DNA from 2 places in the Vibrio sp. DW001 genome. Region 1 is predicted to be linked to the other one. Evidence: riboswitches for the same ligand, from Rfam matches in the RefSeq annotation. Region 1 holds a riboswitch; the other holds the start of a gene.
The links. A riboswitch is a leader RNA that binds a small molecule or an ion and turns the genes downstream of it on or off. The one in region 1 is predicted to bind thiamine pyrophosphate.
Positions count from the first base shown of each region.

Region 2: linked by a shared signal. The riboswitch ahead of thiB (thiamine ABC transporter substrate binding subunit) and the one ahead of thiD (bifunctional hydroxymethylpyrimidine kinase/phosphomethylpyrimidine kinase) in region 1 are both predicted to bind thiamine pyrophosphate.

Region 1 covers NZ_CP091975.1:2,927,309-2,936,418, forward strand. The annotation lists gene L3V77_RS13375 (MliC family protein) at 1-31, opposite strand, end outside; gene gmhB (D-glycero-beta-D-manno-heptose 1,7-bisphosphate 7-phosphatase) at 144-698, opposite strand; gene metN (methionine ABC transporter ATP-binding protein MetN) at 967-2,001, shown strand; gene L3V77_RS13390 (methionine ABC transporter permease) at 1,991-2,668, shown strand; gene L3V77_RS13395 (MetQ/NlpA family lipoprotein) at 2,700-3,509, shown strand; gene L3V77_RS13400 (alpha/beta fold hydrolase) at 3,593-5,380, opposite strand; TPP riboswitch at 5,525-5,635, shown strand; gene thiD (bifunctional hydroxymethylpyrimidine kinase/phosphomethylpyrimidine kinase) at 5,717-6,607, shown strand; gene L3V77_RS13410 (ABC transporter ATP-binding protein) at 6,600-7,358, shown strand; gene L3V77_RS13415 (ABC transporter permease) at 7,345-8,145, shown strand; gene L3V77_RS13420 (ABC transporter substrate-binding protein) at 8,176-9,110, shown strand, end outside.
Region 2 covers NZ_CP091975.1:340,480-349,589, reverse strand. The annotation lists gene rapA (RNA polymerase-associated protein RapA) at 1-407, opposite strand, end outside; gene thiQ (thiamine ABC transporter ATP-binding protein) at 652-1,359, opposite strand; gene thiP (thiamine/thiamine pyrophosphate ABC transporter permease ThiP) at 1,343-2,938, opposite strand; gene thiB (thiamine ABC transporter substrate binding subunit) at 3,025-4,008, opposite strand; TPP riboswitch at 4,055-4,181, opposite strand; gene L3V77_RS01710 (flavin prenyltransferase UbiX) at 4,257-4,874, opposite strand; gene mpl (UDP-N-acetylmuramate:L-alanyl-gamma-D-glutamyl-meso-diaminopimelate ligase) at 4,924-6,285, opposite strand; gene fbp (class 1 fructose-bisphosphatase) at 6,547-7,560, shown strand; gene L3V77_RS01695 (gamma-glutamylcyclotransferase) at 7,643-7,993, opposite strand; gene L3V77_RS01690 (translocation/assembly module TamB domain-containing protein) at 8,004-9,110, opposite strand, start outside.

The DNA of each region.
Region 1 (9,110 bases):
TTTCTGCTGTATTTTCGTCTATAGTTGACACCGTAAACTGCGTTCCGTTATTGCAAACATAGAAGGGTTCTACGGTAGAACTACATCCAACCAACACCATAATTATTGAAATAAAAAACCACTTTATATTCACACTAAAACCTTTATATCTGTTCAAGGTATGCTGGTACGTCTTTAATACTGTTAAGTACAGTCGAGGCAATAGACGTTCCCTTGTCTGTCACTGGTTTTCCAGTTCTGACTAATATTTTAGTACCAACACCAGCTGCTTCCGCAGCCATCATGTCTTCCGCTTTATCACCGACCATAACCGAGTTCTTCATGTCGATCTTTAAGAAATCGCGCGCAGAAAGAAACATACCAGGTTTGGGTTTACGGCAATCACAATCTTGCTTATATTCACCAATTCCATGCTCTGGATGGTGCATGCAGTAATAGATCCCATCGAAATCAACGCCATTGTCGACGAAGTTCCAATCCATCCACTCAGTTAATGAGAGAAACCGGTCTTCGCTAAACAACCCACGGGCAACACCGGATTGGTTCGTGACCAAAACCAAAAGATACCCCATCTGTTGTAGTTTTTGGGTCGCTTCAAAGACACCGTCGATGAATTCAAAATCATGCTCATCATGTACGTAACCATGATCGACATTAATCACACCGTCTCGGTCTAAAAACACAGCAGGTTTAACCAAAGCGTTATCCTCATTAGATATTTAGATCGAAATTATTGCACGCTTTGCAGCGCTAATCACCATTTATCCTCAAATAACAAGGTTCGTTTCGTGTCGTTTTATTGCGTTTAGAACGTCGTAACACCCAAATAACACGCTGCAAATAGAGCTACAGACGTCTAGACGTAAAAATATCTATTGACATAAAAACGTGATGGCCCTAGCATAATCTACAGTTTAGAAAGTTAACCATTACTTTATTCTAATTATCCTGATTAGGTTTTATTACATGATTAAAATCAGCAACGTTAACAAGGTGTTCTATCAAGGCGAAAAAGAAATACACGCCTTAAAAGAGATAAACCTAACCGTTCCACAAGGCAACATATTTGGTGTTATAGGTTCCTCCGGTGCAGGAAAAAGTACACTTATCCGTTGTGTAAACATGTTAGAAGCCCCTACACAGGGTAACGTTGTCGTTGACGGAGTCGATTTGACTCAGTTATCTAAATCAGAGTTAAGCGAAGCTCGTCGCAATATTGGTATGATATTTCAACACTTTAACTTGCTCTCTTCTCGCACTGTTTTTAATAATATTGCCCTTCCTCTAGAGCTTGCAGGCATAAGCAAAGAGAAAATAAACGCCAAAGTTTCCGAGTTACTATCTTTGGTGGGACTAGAGGATAAGCGAGACACCTATCCAGCCAATCTAAGTGGTGGTCAAAAACAACGTGTCGCCATAGCAAGAGCGTTAGCATCTGACCCTAAAGTCTTGCTATGTGACGAAGCCACCAGCGCGTTAGACCCAGCAACTACACAATCAATTCTTGAATTACTGAAAGAGATCAACCGTAAACTGAACATAACGATTCTACTCATTACTCACGAAATGGACGTTGTTAAAGGCATATGTCATCAAGTCGCTATCATAGGAGACGGTGAACTTGTCGAAAAAGGCACGGTTGGTGAAATTTTTGCTCACCCGAAAACAGAACTTGCGCACAGTTTTATTCGCTCTACGTTAGACCTCTCTATTCCAGAGGATTACCAATCTAGGCTACAGCCAGATCGTATTGACGGAACGCATCCGCTCGTCAGGCTTGAATTTACTGGAGAGACAGTAGATGCCCCGGTTATGAGCCAGATTTCTCGTCAGTTTAATATCGATGTCAGTATCTTAAGTTCCGACCTAGATTACGCAGGTGGTGTTAAGTTCGGAATGATGGTCGCTGAGTTATTTGGCTCAGAAGAAGATGACAATGCAGCGATTAAATTTTTAGAAGAACACAAAGTTAAAGTAGAGGTGCTTGGTTATGTCCTTTGATTCTATTACTCAATGGTTAAGCTTCAATAGTGGTCTATTATTGGGCGCCACAGGTGAAACGCTCTATATGGTTGCCGTTTCTGGATTAGTCGGATTTGCAGTAGGTATTCCGTTAGGTGTTATCTTACACATCACCAAAAAAGGCGGGCTTGCGGAAAACACCAAATTAAATGGTGGCTTAGGCGCTGTTGTGAATATTGGCCGCTCAGTACCATTTCTAGTCCTAATGGTCGCTATCATCCCAGTAACAAAGCTTTTAGTTGGTACGTTTATCGGCACAACAGCCGCCATCGTTCCTCTGACCATAGGTGCGATCCCCTTTGTTGCCCGTCTAATTGAAGGCGCATTACTTGAAGTCCCGGGTGGCCTTGTAGAGGCCGCACAATCTATGGGAGCAACACCCATGCAAATCATTACTAAGGTACTGCTTCCTGAAGCTCTGCCTACCATAATCAATGCAGTCACTATCACTTTAGTCACACTAGTAAGCTACTCAGCCATGGCGGGTACTGTTGGTGGTGGAGGTCTAGGTGACGTCGCCATCCGCTACGGCTTTCATCGATATGATGTTGTCATCATGGCGGTCACCGTGGTGATGTTGATAGTACTGGTTCAAATAATTCAATCGATAGGTGATACATTCGTCCGTCGTGTAGACCACAGATAATAATAATCACAACAAACTAAGGAGAGGTAACATGAAATTTAATCTTAAGAATTTACTCATAACAGCAACAGCGGCATCAGCTCTGGTATTGGCAGGCTGCGGTGACAAAGAAGTGGATAGCAACAAAATAAAAATCGGTGTAATGGCAGGTGCAGAAGCTCAAGTAGCTGAAGTAGCGGCAAAAGTAGCAAAAGAGAAATACAATTTAGATGTTGAACTCGTCACGTTCACTGATTATGTTACGCCAAATGCTGCACTTGATGATGGTTCTGTAGATATCAATGCGTTCCAGCACAAACCTTATCTTGATCAACAGATTGCTGACCGTGGCTACAAACTTGCTATCGCTGGTAACTCGTTTGTTTATCCTATTGCTGGTTACTCTAAGCAGGTGACATCCGTTGACCAGATCGCTGATGGCTCACGTATCGCGGTCCCTAACGACCCAACTAACCTAGGTCGTTCATTGCTACTTCTTGAGCAACAAGGGTTGCTTAAACTACGTGCCGATACTGGCCTTTCTGGCACCATTCGCGATATCGTAGAGAATCCTAAAAACATCACTATCGTAGAGCTAGATGCAGCGCAACTTCCTCGCTCACTTGACGATGTTGCACTATCAATAATCAACACGACCTATGCGAGCAGCATCGATCTAACACCAGAGAAAGACGGCATATTCGTAGAGGACAAAAAGTCTCCATACGTTAACCTGATTGTGGCTCGTACTGACAATGTCGATTCAGAAAAAGTACAAAACTTCGTAAAAGCGTACCAAACAGATGAAGTCTATAAAGCTGCATCTGAGATCTTTAAAGGTGGTGTAGTTAAGGGTTGGTAATAACCACTTTTCATTACCGTTTTAGACTCGATTAATAAAAAGCCGAATGATGCATCACATCAGTTCGGCTTTTTATTTGCTCGTCATTTAGCCCGCATTCTATCGCCATACTCCTTTGCCACAGATTTTAAAATATCACTCCAGCGATGATAGACGAGTAAATGACCAAGATTTTCAAATTCATGGAATTTTGAATTACTTAGGCTACGGTGAAACTTTCGTGCCAATTGAACGGGAACATGTTGGTCCAAACTGCCATGCCATATCGTTACTGGTGAAACGATATTTTCAAAATCAATGTTCCATAGACGACTCAAAATGACCAAATCTTCACAAAAGGCATTTGGTCCTTGCCGCATCGCTTCTCTGAACGCCAATAAAAAATTATCGGTGACTTCTGTTTCCGACAATGCCGCCGCGTCGCTCTCACACAAATGTTGATAAACCTGATCAAAATACAACTCGTGATCCTTCATCAAATTATTGGTGATAATCTTTAAAAGGGGATGCAGTACCGATGGGGCTCTCATCGCAATTTGCGCCAAGAACTTATTACTGGATTTTACACCATGGAAAAGATTGATTGGTTGGTAAGGGGTGACAGTACTAACAATCGTCGTATGCACTATCCGTTCTTTTAATATGGACGCAGCCGCCAAGGCATAAGGCCCTCCACCACAAAATCCCATAAGAGAAAATCGGTCCAAATTAAGAAAGTCCGCCAATGTATCTACGTCACGTGCAATACTCGCCAAAGTACGGTTTGGATCGGAAGTTGATAAGCCAAACCCTGGACGGTCGATGGTAATTAAGCGAATGTTATGGTCAAAAAGAGTCCGATTGTTTGGGTGTTGCTGCAGTCTTGACCCCGTACTCGGTGGAAACAAGATAACCGGAATACCACTTTTTCTGCCTATATCACTGAATCCTAACTGCCTCTCATCACTGACTTTATAGACTTGATGATAGCGCGCGGTTTCAAAAATAAGCTTGGATTTTAACGAACTGACAGTGTCCCGAGTTTCCGCTGTAGGATTCATCAAAATCAGCTTCATTAACTCACTTTGTCGGTGGCAATCTGTTTTTTGGAAGACCGATTTTAACTGAGTCCGAATGGTATTGATCGAAACACCGTGACTGTCGCTAATCTCATTCAACGTTTTATTATGCGCCAGTTTTTCGACCAGTCTCTGCTCCGCTTTCGTTAAGTCGTAGCGCTGACAGAACGCGGTTAGATTGGGTTTTACATCCACGTTTTGATTTGCGAAAAGAACCAATATATTGCTGCCAAGTTGATATTGGTCATCTATCCGAGACAAACTGATACTCACTGGATTGGTTTGAAAACTGTCACGCAGGCGCATTGTGGTTTCGCGTTCCTCCCCTTTTAGGTCAGTCAGTTCAAACAATAATTTATTGAACCATTGTTGTTGGGAGTTGAGCGAAAATAAAACATTACCATCCTCTATTTTTACTAAATCTGTGGTCTTCAGAAAGTCGAGTGCAAGTTGGTTCTGTTGCACCAACGCCCCACTACCAGTAATGACAAATGCAGGCAAAGGTAAGAAGTCGAACAGGCTCAATTGCAAATGTTGGTGCTCATCATTATCTTTCATTCGATTACTAATGGCCGCACTTCGCTCTAGGTGTTCAACGATAGTAGAAACCTGAGAAAGACTTCTATACCTTTCCACCTCCCGCATTGATAACCGTTGATTTACTTGCGCGGTTGCACTCACCACAAGTTCCGCTTCCAGTGGTGGAAGGGTTGATGCTATCTGTTCCAACAAAACAGGCCATTGGGTCGGATCCAATGCAGTATCATAGATCTGCGCAACCAATTCTGGCGAAATTTGACCGTTGGCATCCATTCTAGAGTTCTCTATGCAATAGTGAGCTTATCGTTCCAGCAACCATAGTATCGACCTGTTCAGTTGCAAACATTGACGAGAGTCATTGCGTAGCGCTTTTCGTTACCCAATGAATTTGCTACACTCTTTCGGCAAACATATTTTAGATATTAGTCGGGGAGCGATGGGCCATAACCCAAAGCTGAGACCATTTCGATGGGACCCGTTGAACCTGATGCAGTTAACACTGACGTAGGGAACTGATAGCCATGCCAAAATAAGGTTGTCTACACCCCGTAGCATACCTCTTCCATCTGGCTGCTGTTATTCCTTTACGATTACGTTTAGGAACCAAACATGACAGTAAAGAACACAACACCGATTGTACTTACCATTGCCGGTTCAGATAGTGGTGGCGGTGCAGGTATTCAAGCGGATATCAAAGCCATCTCAGCGACAGGCAGTTATGCTTGCTCCGTTATTACAGCCCTTACCGCACAAAATACCCAAGGTGTCACTGGCATCTTCCCCATCTCGTCTGAATTTGTAGAACAACAGATGGACGCTGTATTTTCCGACCTCACTATCCAAGCCGTAAAAATCGGTATGTTGAGCGACGTTAACATTATAAAAACCGTCGCCAGAAAACTCCGCCAATATAAGCCTAAACACCTTGTCATCGATCCTGTAATGGTCGCGACTAGTGGCGACTTACTGCTCGAAAGCTCAGCCATCAGCACCTTAAAAGCCGTTCTATTACCCTTAGCCACGATGATTACACCTAATCTTCCGGAAGCCGCCGCCTTAACCGGCGAATCGGCACCTAAAACTGAAGCCGAAATGAATGCTCTCATTGTAAAACTTAGGCAATTAGATACGCGAACTATCTTACTTAAAGGTGGGCATCTGGACTCTTCCGATAACAGTACCGATCTATTTATCACTAAAGAACATGTCGAACGCCTATCGACAACCAGAATTAAAACACAAAACACCCACGGAACAGGCTGTACGCTTTCGTCAGCGATAGCCAGCTATCTTGCGCAGGGCTATTCGCTAAAAGAAGCCGTTCAACTTGGCAAATACTATATTACTCAAGCAATCTCTCACGCTGATAAGTTAGATATTGGTCACGGTCACGGCCCTGTTCATCACTTTTTTCCGGGACATCAATTAGTGCAAGACTATTATTCGTTTCCAACTCAAACCGAAAATGAACAATCGAATGGTGACATTGAGTATGACTAATTCTGTACTCATTGAACTGAAAAATGCCTCGTTAGGCTACAAAGATAGCCAACAACCCATCCTTTCTGACTTAAACATGCAGATCTCAAAACAGCGATGGACCGCTATTTTGGGTAGAAGTGGTTGTGGAAAAACCACCTTGCTTCGCTTTCTGGCTGGTCTCTTAAATGAGGATCTTGACTGGCAAGGTGACATGAGAAGCAGCCTTAACGGTGAGTCACACCAACATGTCGCCTATATGGCACAACAAGATTTACTCATGCCATGGCTCAATGTCATGGATAACGTCTGTTTAAGCTTTAAATTTGGCAGCCTCATCTTGTCAGAAAAAGATAAACAAAAGGCCATCCAACTTATCGGTCAGGTTGGACTATTGAACCAGCGCCATCAGTTCCCTAATCAGCTTTCTGGAGGAATGCGTCAACGAGTCGCTCTTGCTAGAACGTTAATGCAGGATAAACCTTTGGTATTAATGGATGAGCCTTTTTCAGCATTGGATGCGGTGACTCGTTACCAACTTCAAAATCTCTCAGCCACACTTTTACAGAACAAAACTGTGGTGCTAATTACGCACGACCCTCAAGAAGCGCTGCGATTAGCTGACCACATCTATCTCATGTTGGGCAGTCCATCTCAAACGCACTCTTTTCCTGTTCCCAATGGCGATACACCTCGGTCCTTGAATGGGGAAATAGCAGAATTACAACAGAAATTAATAGAGCAATTGGAGCGAGATCATGTTGGACATTAACGTATTGAACGCCACTTCTGAACCTCATATAGCGAAAAAGAAGAAAACAATACACCCTTTGCTTCAGGGTATTCTGACCGCTTGTCTATTGTTTGGATTATGGCAGTTGATTGTTGTGGTGTTTGCATTCCCTCCTTTTATCTTGCCGTCGCCTCACGCCGTCATGATGAAACTTATACTAAGAATCGACGTGTTGCTCTTCCATACATGGATAACCACTCAAGAAATAATACTTGGGTTAGTTTTAGGCCTCACTATGGGGTTGTTTTTTGCTTTACAGATGCTTCTATTCGAACCGCTGAAACGCTGGCTATTGCCTATCCTAATTGCTAGTCAAGCCATACCGGTATTTGCTATTGCTCCAATATTAATGCTGTGGCTCGGTTATGGAATCGCATCTAAAGTGGTCATGGCAGCACTCATTATTTTCTTCCCTGTGACGACATGTTGTTACGACGGACTGCGCTCCACCCCTAACGGTTATCTTGACCTTGCTAAAACCATGTCAGCATCTAAATGGCAGACATTAAGGCACGTCCGCCTCCCAGCCGCATTACCAGCCCTTGCTTCAGGCATTCGGGTTGCCGTCGTCGTTGCCCCAATCGGCGCGGTAGTTGGTGAATGGGTAGGTTCCAGTGCTGGACTGGGGTATTTAATGCTGCAAGCTAACGCACGAATGATGATCGATGAGATGTTTGCCGCATTGTTTATTTTAGCCCTATTTTCTATCGCCCTATATTTCATCACAGACAGATTACTCAAACGAGCTATCCATTGGCAGCTCTAACCTAAACCCATCAATACTTAAGGAAAAATAATGCATTCCCAAACCCGAACAGGTTCTATCGCAATAAAAGGATGGTTGGCTCTTTTACTTTCTGGCCTTTCTCTCAATGCAAGCGCAGAGCAAAAGAGTGTTACGTTAATGCTGGACTGGTTCGTGAATCCTAACCATGGTCCTATCGTCATAGCGCAAGAAAAAGGTTACTTCAATGACCAAGGGCTTAACGTTGTGATTCAAGAGCCCGCCGACCCAAGTATGCCGGCTAAGCTTGTCGCTGCAAATAAAATCGATTTGGCTATCTCCTATCAAACCAGCTTAACCATTGATGTCGCTGAGAACCTTCCTCTCATTCGCGCTTCTACTCTCATCGCGACACCACTCAATACCTTGATGGTTTTAGACAATGGCAAGATACATTCCCTTGCTGATTTAAAAGGTAAAAAAATAGGCATCGCTATTGCCGGCAATGAAGAAGCAACCGTAGGAACCATGCTCGAATCAGCGGGTATTACCTTCGATGATGTGGAGATAATCAACGTTGGTTGGGCACTTTCGTCTTCTTTAGCATCTGGGAAAGTTGATGCAATCTGGGGAGGTTTACGCAATTTTGAGTCAAATCAACTCGCAATTGAAGGTTATAAAGCTAAGGCTTTTTATCCTGAAGAACATGGCGTCCCTGCCTACGATGAACTTGTTGTTGTAGCCAACGCAAATCATTATGACGCCGATGCTATCCGTCGATTTAATAAAGCGATAGAGAAAGCCACTATATACATTATTAACCACCCGCAAGACGCATGGATAGAGTTTGCCGCTTACTCACCAGACACATTAAACAACGAACTAAACAAACGAGCTTGGCGTGATACGCTGACACGATTTGACCTTAGGCCCGCAGCCGTTGATCTGGAACGTTACGACCAGTTCACTCAGTTTCTATATAACAACAAAATCATTCGCTCAAAACC
Region 2 (9,110 bases), 1.2 Mb from region 1:
TGATTCTTCAACGCGCTATAACGCAATACAAAGTTATCCATTCGATCTATCTGACCTGCAAACAGTTTGTCTTGCGGTTTATTAAATCGAATTTGGTTACTAAGGAATATCTCTCTTAGCATAATGCCACTTTCTTGCGTATCTTCTCTTGTACCTACATAGGTTAGAAGGCCATTATCTACTAGAACTTCTTCTACCTTTAAAGACCAACCTTCTTGGCTCTCTATGGAATCTCCAACATGGAATATAACGCGGGTAATTGGGGCTTCTTTTTGGGCATAAACTCTATTTTCTTCAGACGCAGCGAACATTAACGTAACGGTTCTTGCGTCCAACTCTACGATAGTACCTAAACCCAAATCGCTTTCTGTATCACTTATCCAGCGTTGACCCAAAGCAAATGCCATATGATTGATTACCTCTATGTTGGAGTAGACTCGCGTCTATTGTTCTATTCGGTGATGCCTATTGATACACATATTATAGGCAGATAAGATCGACTATTCTCCTATTTATCTAGAAAGAAAAGCCGAGCTTTTTAAGGTCGCCAATATTACTTCAAGCCGCTATATAGATCACGACTAAAAGAGAATAAAATGATAATTGTCGACACGGAGTTTATCTAGAACCATGAACTTTCAACCAATTAGGTCAACTTGAACCAGCTTTCACAAATGCACGTAACTTTTCGTTGCTGTGTTGAGCACTTAATTGAATGATGGGCTCATGAATGAGCGCTTTATACTCGTCAACAAAGATGAAATCTGTCGCTATCGCTTTCGCATCACTAATATGATGCGTCACCATCACTACGGTAATCTGTCTATCATCTGCAAGGCGTTTAACGAGCATCAACATTTCTTCTCTTAAGATAGGATCGAGAGCCGAAAACGGTTCATCTAACAACCAAATGCAGTGTGGTTGAACAAAGCAACGTGCTAATGCTACACGCTGCTTCTGACCACCGGAGAGTTTTTCAGGTGTTCGATCTAATAGCTCATCAATGCCGACCTGTTTAGCCGCATCAATTACCTGATCTTTTTGTATCACCGTTAGCTTTAAGCCAGGGTGTAACCCTAAGCCTATATTTTCTCTAACCGTTAGATGGCTGAACAAATTATGTTCTTGGAATAGCATGGCGAAAGGTCTTAAATGAGGCTCTTGGTTTAGCAATGAGGCATCATTAACCGCTATGTTTCCACTTTCTGGATGAATAAACCCTGCAATGAGGGCAAGTAAGGTTGATTTCCCTGAGCCACTAGGTCCCATAAGCGCGACAATGCGGCCATCTTCAAGCCTAAAATCAAACTTAAAAACCTCTTTATGGTAACGATAGTGAACATTATCGACATTGAGCATACGTTTTCCCAAATACCTTTTCGACTATAGTGAAACTGCCTACACTTAATAGCAATAACGTTAAGGATACCACCGCGGCGGCTTCCATTTGATAGCTACCTAACAACTGAAAAAGGTACAAAGGCAAGGTTCTAAAATCTTGGCTGCCAAACAGAGCTATTGCGCTAAGATCACCCATAGAGAGCATGAAACTTATCGCAAATGCTTGCGCTATCGGTTTTTGTAATCCTCTCCATTCTATCAATAAAAATCGACGCCAGCCTTTCATTCCCAAACTCATGGTGAGAAATTGATACTGTTGTAATATCTGAAAGAATGGTTGAGACAATGTCTTAATTACATATGGCAACGCCATCAAACTATTAACAGCAACCACAATAATAAACGCGAGGCTATACACATCGGTTATTTTTCTAAGCAGTAAAAACAGCCCTGTACTAATAACCAAGCCAGGCGTAACGAGAATAATTGTGCCAATAAGTTCGATACCATTTGCATAATTAGAACGGCCCTTACTTCTCCATATTCGACTTGTTTGAAGTATAGCGACACCAATAAACAGAGCGATGACACTCGCCGAACAAGCAATACTTAATGAAGCCTTAACTGCTTGCCAAAATCGGTCATCTTGAAGCACTTGCCACAGTTTTGAATTCAATCCACTCAGTACCACCATCATCAGCGGTGGTAAGACGATAAGTGACGCAAAGGCTATCCAACTGCAGTCCCATAATTTTGCGCGGTTATTGTCTTGGGTAAAGATGATAGAGTGCGGATTGGATTGCATAGTTAAAATATTTGGCTTACTTATTTTTTGTATCGATAGTGATAACAGACCGCACAATAACATCTGCCATATTGCTAATAACGCACCAGCTTGCAAGTCAAAATCAAACTTGATTGCTTGGTATATCGCTAATTCTATTGTCGTTGATTTCGGCCCACCACCCAACGCCATAACGGTAGCAAAACTCGTAAAGCAGAGCATGAATACTAAACCACAAACATGAGGTAACTGTTGTCGTAACCTTGGCCATTCTACCCACTTAAATTTGTACCAATGACTCATACCGAGGTGAGAACAGAGCTTATGTTGTTCTGGAGGGATACCTTCTAAAGAGAGAAGTAATAAACGGCTAGCATAAGGTAAATTAAAGAATACATGCGCGAGTAATATGCCATTTAGGCCATATATTGAAAAGGGTAATTCAACATTCCATTTATTGAGCCACGTCGCCAATAAACCGCTATTTCCATAAATGGCTAACAGACCGAAAACACCCACAAGAACAGGTAAAACAAGTGTGCTTGAAAATAACTTTAATAGAAACGATTTACCCATGAAATCCCGTCTTGATAGCGAATGCGCTACGGGTATAGCTAAACCAACACTAAGCAGTGTTGACAAGAAAGCTTGGTAAAAACTAAATTTGGTGACATGTAGATAGTAAGGGTCAGAGACTACCTGAGTAAGATCGAGATTGGGCGCGTATGAAATAAGCGCTCCAAACGCCGAGGCGACAAAGACCACGATAAACACAGCAATAACAATGCCTAACTTCGGCGTTTTACTCATAATTCAAGACACTCGGACACTTCAATCTCTATTGAAAATTCAGCTTATACCAATCAGGATAATCAATTACAAACATGCCTAATTGAGTATTATTGAACTAAAGCTGATTGCCATTCTCTTATCCAGTTTTTGCGCATTTCCGACACTTCATCAGAAGAGTATGAAAGAGCTTTTTCCGGAACCGTCAGCGTCTCAAAACCTTCAGGCAATGGAACATTCGTCACTGGGTACATCCAGTTACCGGTTGGCATTGCTGATTGAAACTCATTACTTAAAATAAAGCTCATAAACTCGTCAGCGAGCTTAGGTTTTTGGGAACCTTTCACTTTCGCAGCTACTTCAGTTTGCATGTAATGCCCTTCATTAAAAATAGCCGCGGCATATTTTGCATCATTTTCAGCAATTAAATGATAAGCAGGAGAAGTGGTGTAAGAGAGAACAAGGTCCGCTTCTCCCTTTAAAAACATCGAATACGATTCAGACCAGCCTTTCGTCACGGTCACGGTTTTTTTAGACAGCATTTCCCACGCTTTACTAACGTCGTCACCATACACAGACTTCATCCAAAGTAATAAACCTTGTCCGGGTGTAGAAGTACGTGGGTCTTGGTATATCACTTTTAAATCATCACGTTCTTCGACAAGTTCTTTTAAGCTCTTAGGTGGGTTTTGTAGCTTATCTTTGTTATATACAAAAGCAAAATAGCCGTAATCAAAAGGAACAAATGTACTGTCTGACCAACCCTTAGGTAGTGTTGTAACAGAGGTGTCTACGTTGTGTTCTGTTAACAGCCCTGTCTTTTTTGCTTCCGTCATTAAATTCGTATCTAACCCTAAAATGATGTCCGCTTTACTGTTGCTATCTTCTAGACGTAAACGATTAAGAATAGACACCCCATCATCTAATGCGACAAACTCTAAGTCACAACCACATTGAGCTTCAAAGGCTTTTTCAATTTTTGGGCCTGGGCCCCAATCGGCGGCAAAAGAATCATAGGTATATACCGTCAGTTTATCGGCGGCAAAAGTAGAAAATGAAAGGGTTACTGCTAAGGTTGAAATAGTGTATTTCACTGGACGCTCTCCATGTTTTGAGCGGCACAGGCTTGAGGGAGGATTTTGATTTATCCCGCTCAATTCCTACGCCAGTATTATCTGGTTCAGGTGTACGGGTTCTAAGGAAAACTTAATCTCAGCCCAATAGTTGATCATATAAAAATAACTATTGAGCACCCCGATGAGTCGACAGTGATTGTATACGTAATGTAATGAAGATACTAGCCGCGAGAACAGAGGCTTATCCGCCACGCTAACAAGCCAGTTTATCGATTGTCATATCCCCAACGCGCAACGAGTTTTTGCTCAATATCGAGATGATCTAATATTCTTGCCACCATAAAATCCACCAAGTCGTCGATGGTTTTAGGTTGATGATAGAACCCCGGAGCCGCGGGCATAATAGTCACACCCATCTGAGAAAGCTTATGCATATTCTCTAAATGCAATGTGGAAAAAGGGGTTTCTCTAACAACCAATAATAGCTGACCGCGCTCTTTCATAACCACATCTGCCGCTCGTTCTATGAGGTTGTCTGACATGCCATGGGCAATGGCAGCCACACTACCTGCAGAACAGGGACAAACCACCATTTTTTTAGGTGCGGCACTGCCTGAAGCAACAGGAGAAAACCAATCTTCTTTACCACACACTTCTAATCGTTCAGGTTTGCAGTTCAGTTGTTTAATCAGCACCGCTTTGGCCGCTTCAGGACCACTCGGTAACTTTAGGTTGTGTTCGGTTGCCATCACAACACGAGCCGCTGAAGAAATGAGCAGGTAAACTTTATAATCTGCCGCTAGCAGGCATTCTAGCAACCGTAAACCATAAGGTGCACCAGAGGCGCCAGTAAATGCCAAGGTAATTGTTTTGTCTTTAATCATCTACATTCTCTGCATTGTTAAAATGTCCACTATTTCGGTTGGATAACATCTATTTACTCTTAGTCAATCCACCTAACAACCTATCGTGGATATCGTCAAAGCCACCATTACTCATCACGAGTATTTGATCGCCCTCCGCTGCTTCTTGCAAAATTTCAGCAACAAACACGTCTATATTATCACTCACAAAAGTAGGTTGAGCACAGTGTTTGGCAATGTCTTCTACTGACCATTTTAAATTATTTGGCTGATACAGGTATATAGAGTCCGCTTTAGATAACGACGTCGCGAGCGTTTCCTTATGGATACCCATCTTCATCGTTGCTGAGCGAGGTTCCAATACCGCAATTATTTTTTGCTTCCCCACCTTATTACGCAACCCATCCAGTGTCAGTTCTATCGCGGTAGGGTGATGAGCAAAATCGTCATAAACCGTGACACCTGCGACCTCACCTTTTAGTTCAAGGCGCCTTTTGGTATTAATGAACGACGCTAAAGATTCGCAGGCCAGATCCGCAGTAACACCGACATGTCTTGCTGCGGCCACCGCCATCAATGCATTGCTAACATTATGATCTCCAACCAAATCCCACTTCACTGTACCAACTAATTCGCTGCGAAAAAAAACATTAAATTCGCTGCCATCTTTTTCGATTTTCTCTGTTTTCCAGTCACAAGATTCATCTCCGATCAGCTCTTGTTCACTCCAGCAGCCTCTTTCCAGTACATCTTGAAGCGCCATTTCTGATTTAGGAGAGAATATTCGACCATTACTCGGGATTGTTCGTACTAAGTGATGAAATTGTTTCTTAATTGCTTCAAGATCATCAAAAATATCGGCATGATCGAACTCAAGATTATTCATTACTAAGGTGCGAGGGTGGTAGTGAATGAATTTTGACCGTTTATCGAAAAATGCACTGTCATATTCATCAGCCTCAACTACAAAGAACATGCTGTTTCCTAGGCGTGCAGATACCCCAAAATTCCCTAAAACACCACCAACAAGAAAACCTGGCTCGTAACCACAATCCTCAAGTATCCATGACAACATGCTTGCTGTTGTTGTTTTTCCATGAGTGCCAGACACGGCTAATACCCATCTATCATGGAGGAGAAACTCTTTTAACCACTGTGGACCAGACGTATATTTTAGATTGTGATCAAGGACATACTCTACACACGGGTTACCTCTACTCATGGCATTACCAATAACAACGAGATCAGGATTAGATTTTAGTTGTGAGGGGTCAAAACCCTCAATAATTTCTATACCTTGAGATTCCAGTAACGTACTCATGGGTGGATACATATTTGCGTCGCTCCCTGTTACTTTATGCCCCAGCTGACGAGCTAACACCGCCGCGCCCCCCATAAAGGTTCCACAAATCCCCAAAATATGAATGTGCATTTTATTTTTCCTAAGCTTGCCTGTTTGACTGCACTAATGTGATCGATCTATCAGAGAAAAGCAATCATTCGACTCAGTTGCAGATAACATGTGATACGTAGTTGAAACAATTTGTATATCAAATAGTTACTTCATTACCAATAAAAAGTTTAATGCCATACAATTGAGCTTGTTGCAACGAACATATAATAATGAATTAGCGCTATAAGTCATTGTAACGAAAAAGTCCTCTAAATCATCAGAAAACGTTAAGGATATAACATGTCTGAATTTCGCACACTTGGCGAATTTATAGTAGAGAAACAAAGTGACTTCCCCCACGCTAGTGGAGAACTATCTTCATTATTGGCCTCAATTCGACTTGCAGCAAAAATCGTAAACCGTGAAATCAATAAAGCAGGACTTGTTGATATAACTGGCTCGGTTGGTGCTGAAAATATACAGGGTGAAGAACAACAAAAGCTAGATTTATACGCGAATGACAAATTCAAAGCGGCACTCGAGGCTCGTGATCAAGTGTGCGGAGTGGCAAGCGAAGAAGAAGATGAAACCGTTGCATTTAATAAAGAGCTAAACAAAAACGCAAAATATGTGCTCTTAATGGATCCGTTAGATGGATCATCTAATATCGATGTCAATGTTTCCGTCGGTACAATTTTCTCTATTTATCGCCGCGTTTCACCTGTTGGCACGCCACCAACGCAAGAAGACTTTTTACAACCGGGTGAAAAACAAGTTGCCGCAGGTTATGTAATATATGGTTCATCAACGATGTTGGTGTACACAACGGGTAATGGTGTGCATGGTTTTACCTATGACCCTTCCATCGGTTCTTTCTGCTTATCTCATGAAAGTTTAATCACTCCTGAAACTGGCTCTATTTATTCTATCAACGAAGGCAACTATATTCGTTTCCCACAAGGGGTTAAAAAGTATATAAAATATTGTCAAGAGAGTGTACCTGAAGAGAATCGGCCTTATACTTCGCGCTATATTGGTTCGTTGGTTGCTGATTTTCATAGAAACTTACTAAAAGGCGGAATCTACTTATATCCGAGCACAGAAAGTCATCCTAATGGTAAACTTCGCCTTCTTTATGAATGTAATCCTATGGCATTCATCATTGAACAGGCCGGTGGCATAGCGTCTGACGGCAAAAATCGCATCATGGAGCTGAAACCAACCGAGTTACACCAACGTGTGCCTTTCTTTGTTGGATCGAAAGCGATGGTCAATAAAGTGGAACAGTTTATTGAGCAGTATCCCAACGAATAACGGTTTATCTTCATAAGAAAAGCCGCTTTTCGTCAAAAATAAGCGGCTTTTTTTACCTTATCGACACAAATACCTTCTAAAATTACTTATTTCGATACAACCAGTTGCCCGATGTTATCGCTTCATCAAGTGGACTCACTTCTTGATAAAGATAAATCCACGCCGATCCATAAGGCGTATCTATAGGGTCTCGTCTATAGTCAATTGGAACATTTTCGAGACGATCTAATCGCTGTAGTACATCATCATCAACGCTATACACTTCACCTAACACCTTACAATTGCCCTGCGTAACGCCTGGATAGGAGCCGTAATTGAACAATTGATAGTTCGGTTCGGTTTCAAAAAAACCAAGGTACTCACTATCACTGAGTACGTGATGATTAGATTCACCTTTACGCAACGTTCCGTAAACAAAAACCAGATGTCGCATGTATTACTCCCTAATCAAATTCAAATTGATATAACAGATCAACTGCACTATCCATTCCTGACACCGCTTCCAAATATAAATCCGTGACTAATTTATACCTAACCGTGAATTCTCCAAATGAATCAAATATACCAACTCCATATTTCACTTGTAGTTCTGGAGTCAGATAGCCACTGACCGTCACCTGAGATTCTTCTCCTGACCCAGCGGTGTCCAACTGCAGATCAGACACGCCAAAGGTTTCACCGATTTGTCCTACTAACTGTCCACTCTTAGCCAAACTTAGGCCAATTAGAGCCGTTGTCATGCTACTCCCACCAGCTGCGCCATCAAGATCCTGTCCTCTCAATAGGTAGGACAAAGCATTCTGTTGCGGCATAGATGGTTTAGAGTAGACCTCGATTGCTGGCTCGTTTGCCGGGCCAGTTACTCGAATACCCGCCACAACATCATCTTGCGTGTTGTCTGGGTTTCGTACCGCATCAATAGCAAGATAAGGTTGATCTGGCGGTCCATTCATCAACACTTTCCCTTCAACAATGATTAAGTCTTGTCCAAAAGATCGATAAGCGCCATTGACGACCTCTATCTCTCCAACAATAAATGGTCCTTTGTCTTTTTGGGTTACATTCAGTTTGCCGACGAGTTCGCCCTTTAAACCAAAAGCCGCCAATTTAAAGTCATCGCCAATATGGATATTTACGTTTGTTTCCACTTCGATAGGAAGCGCTGTACTTCCTTCTTCAGGCTGAAGGTTTTTATTCAGAATTACTTCATCGGAAGAGACACCTATCGCACTAGGCGGCAGTTCTTCAACCGTAATATTTCCCCAGGGTAGATAAATATCGCCTTCAATAATTGCTCGTTTAGGGGTAATGGCGATCTGCATGTCTGGTTTTATTTTTACTTGAACGATCGGTGGAAGAGTGACATTCAGTTCTTCGGCAAACACTTTCACATTGGTCGACCAAGCGGATAAATCTTCCCAGTTTGCGTCTCCATCAAGTTGTAGCACACCATCAGGTGTTTCGATATCCGCATTTAGTCGCGCATTGTAGCCAGAGAAATCGATGGCAATGGTCCCATTATTAACCTCAACAGGCGCAATATCACCCTG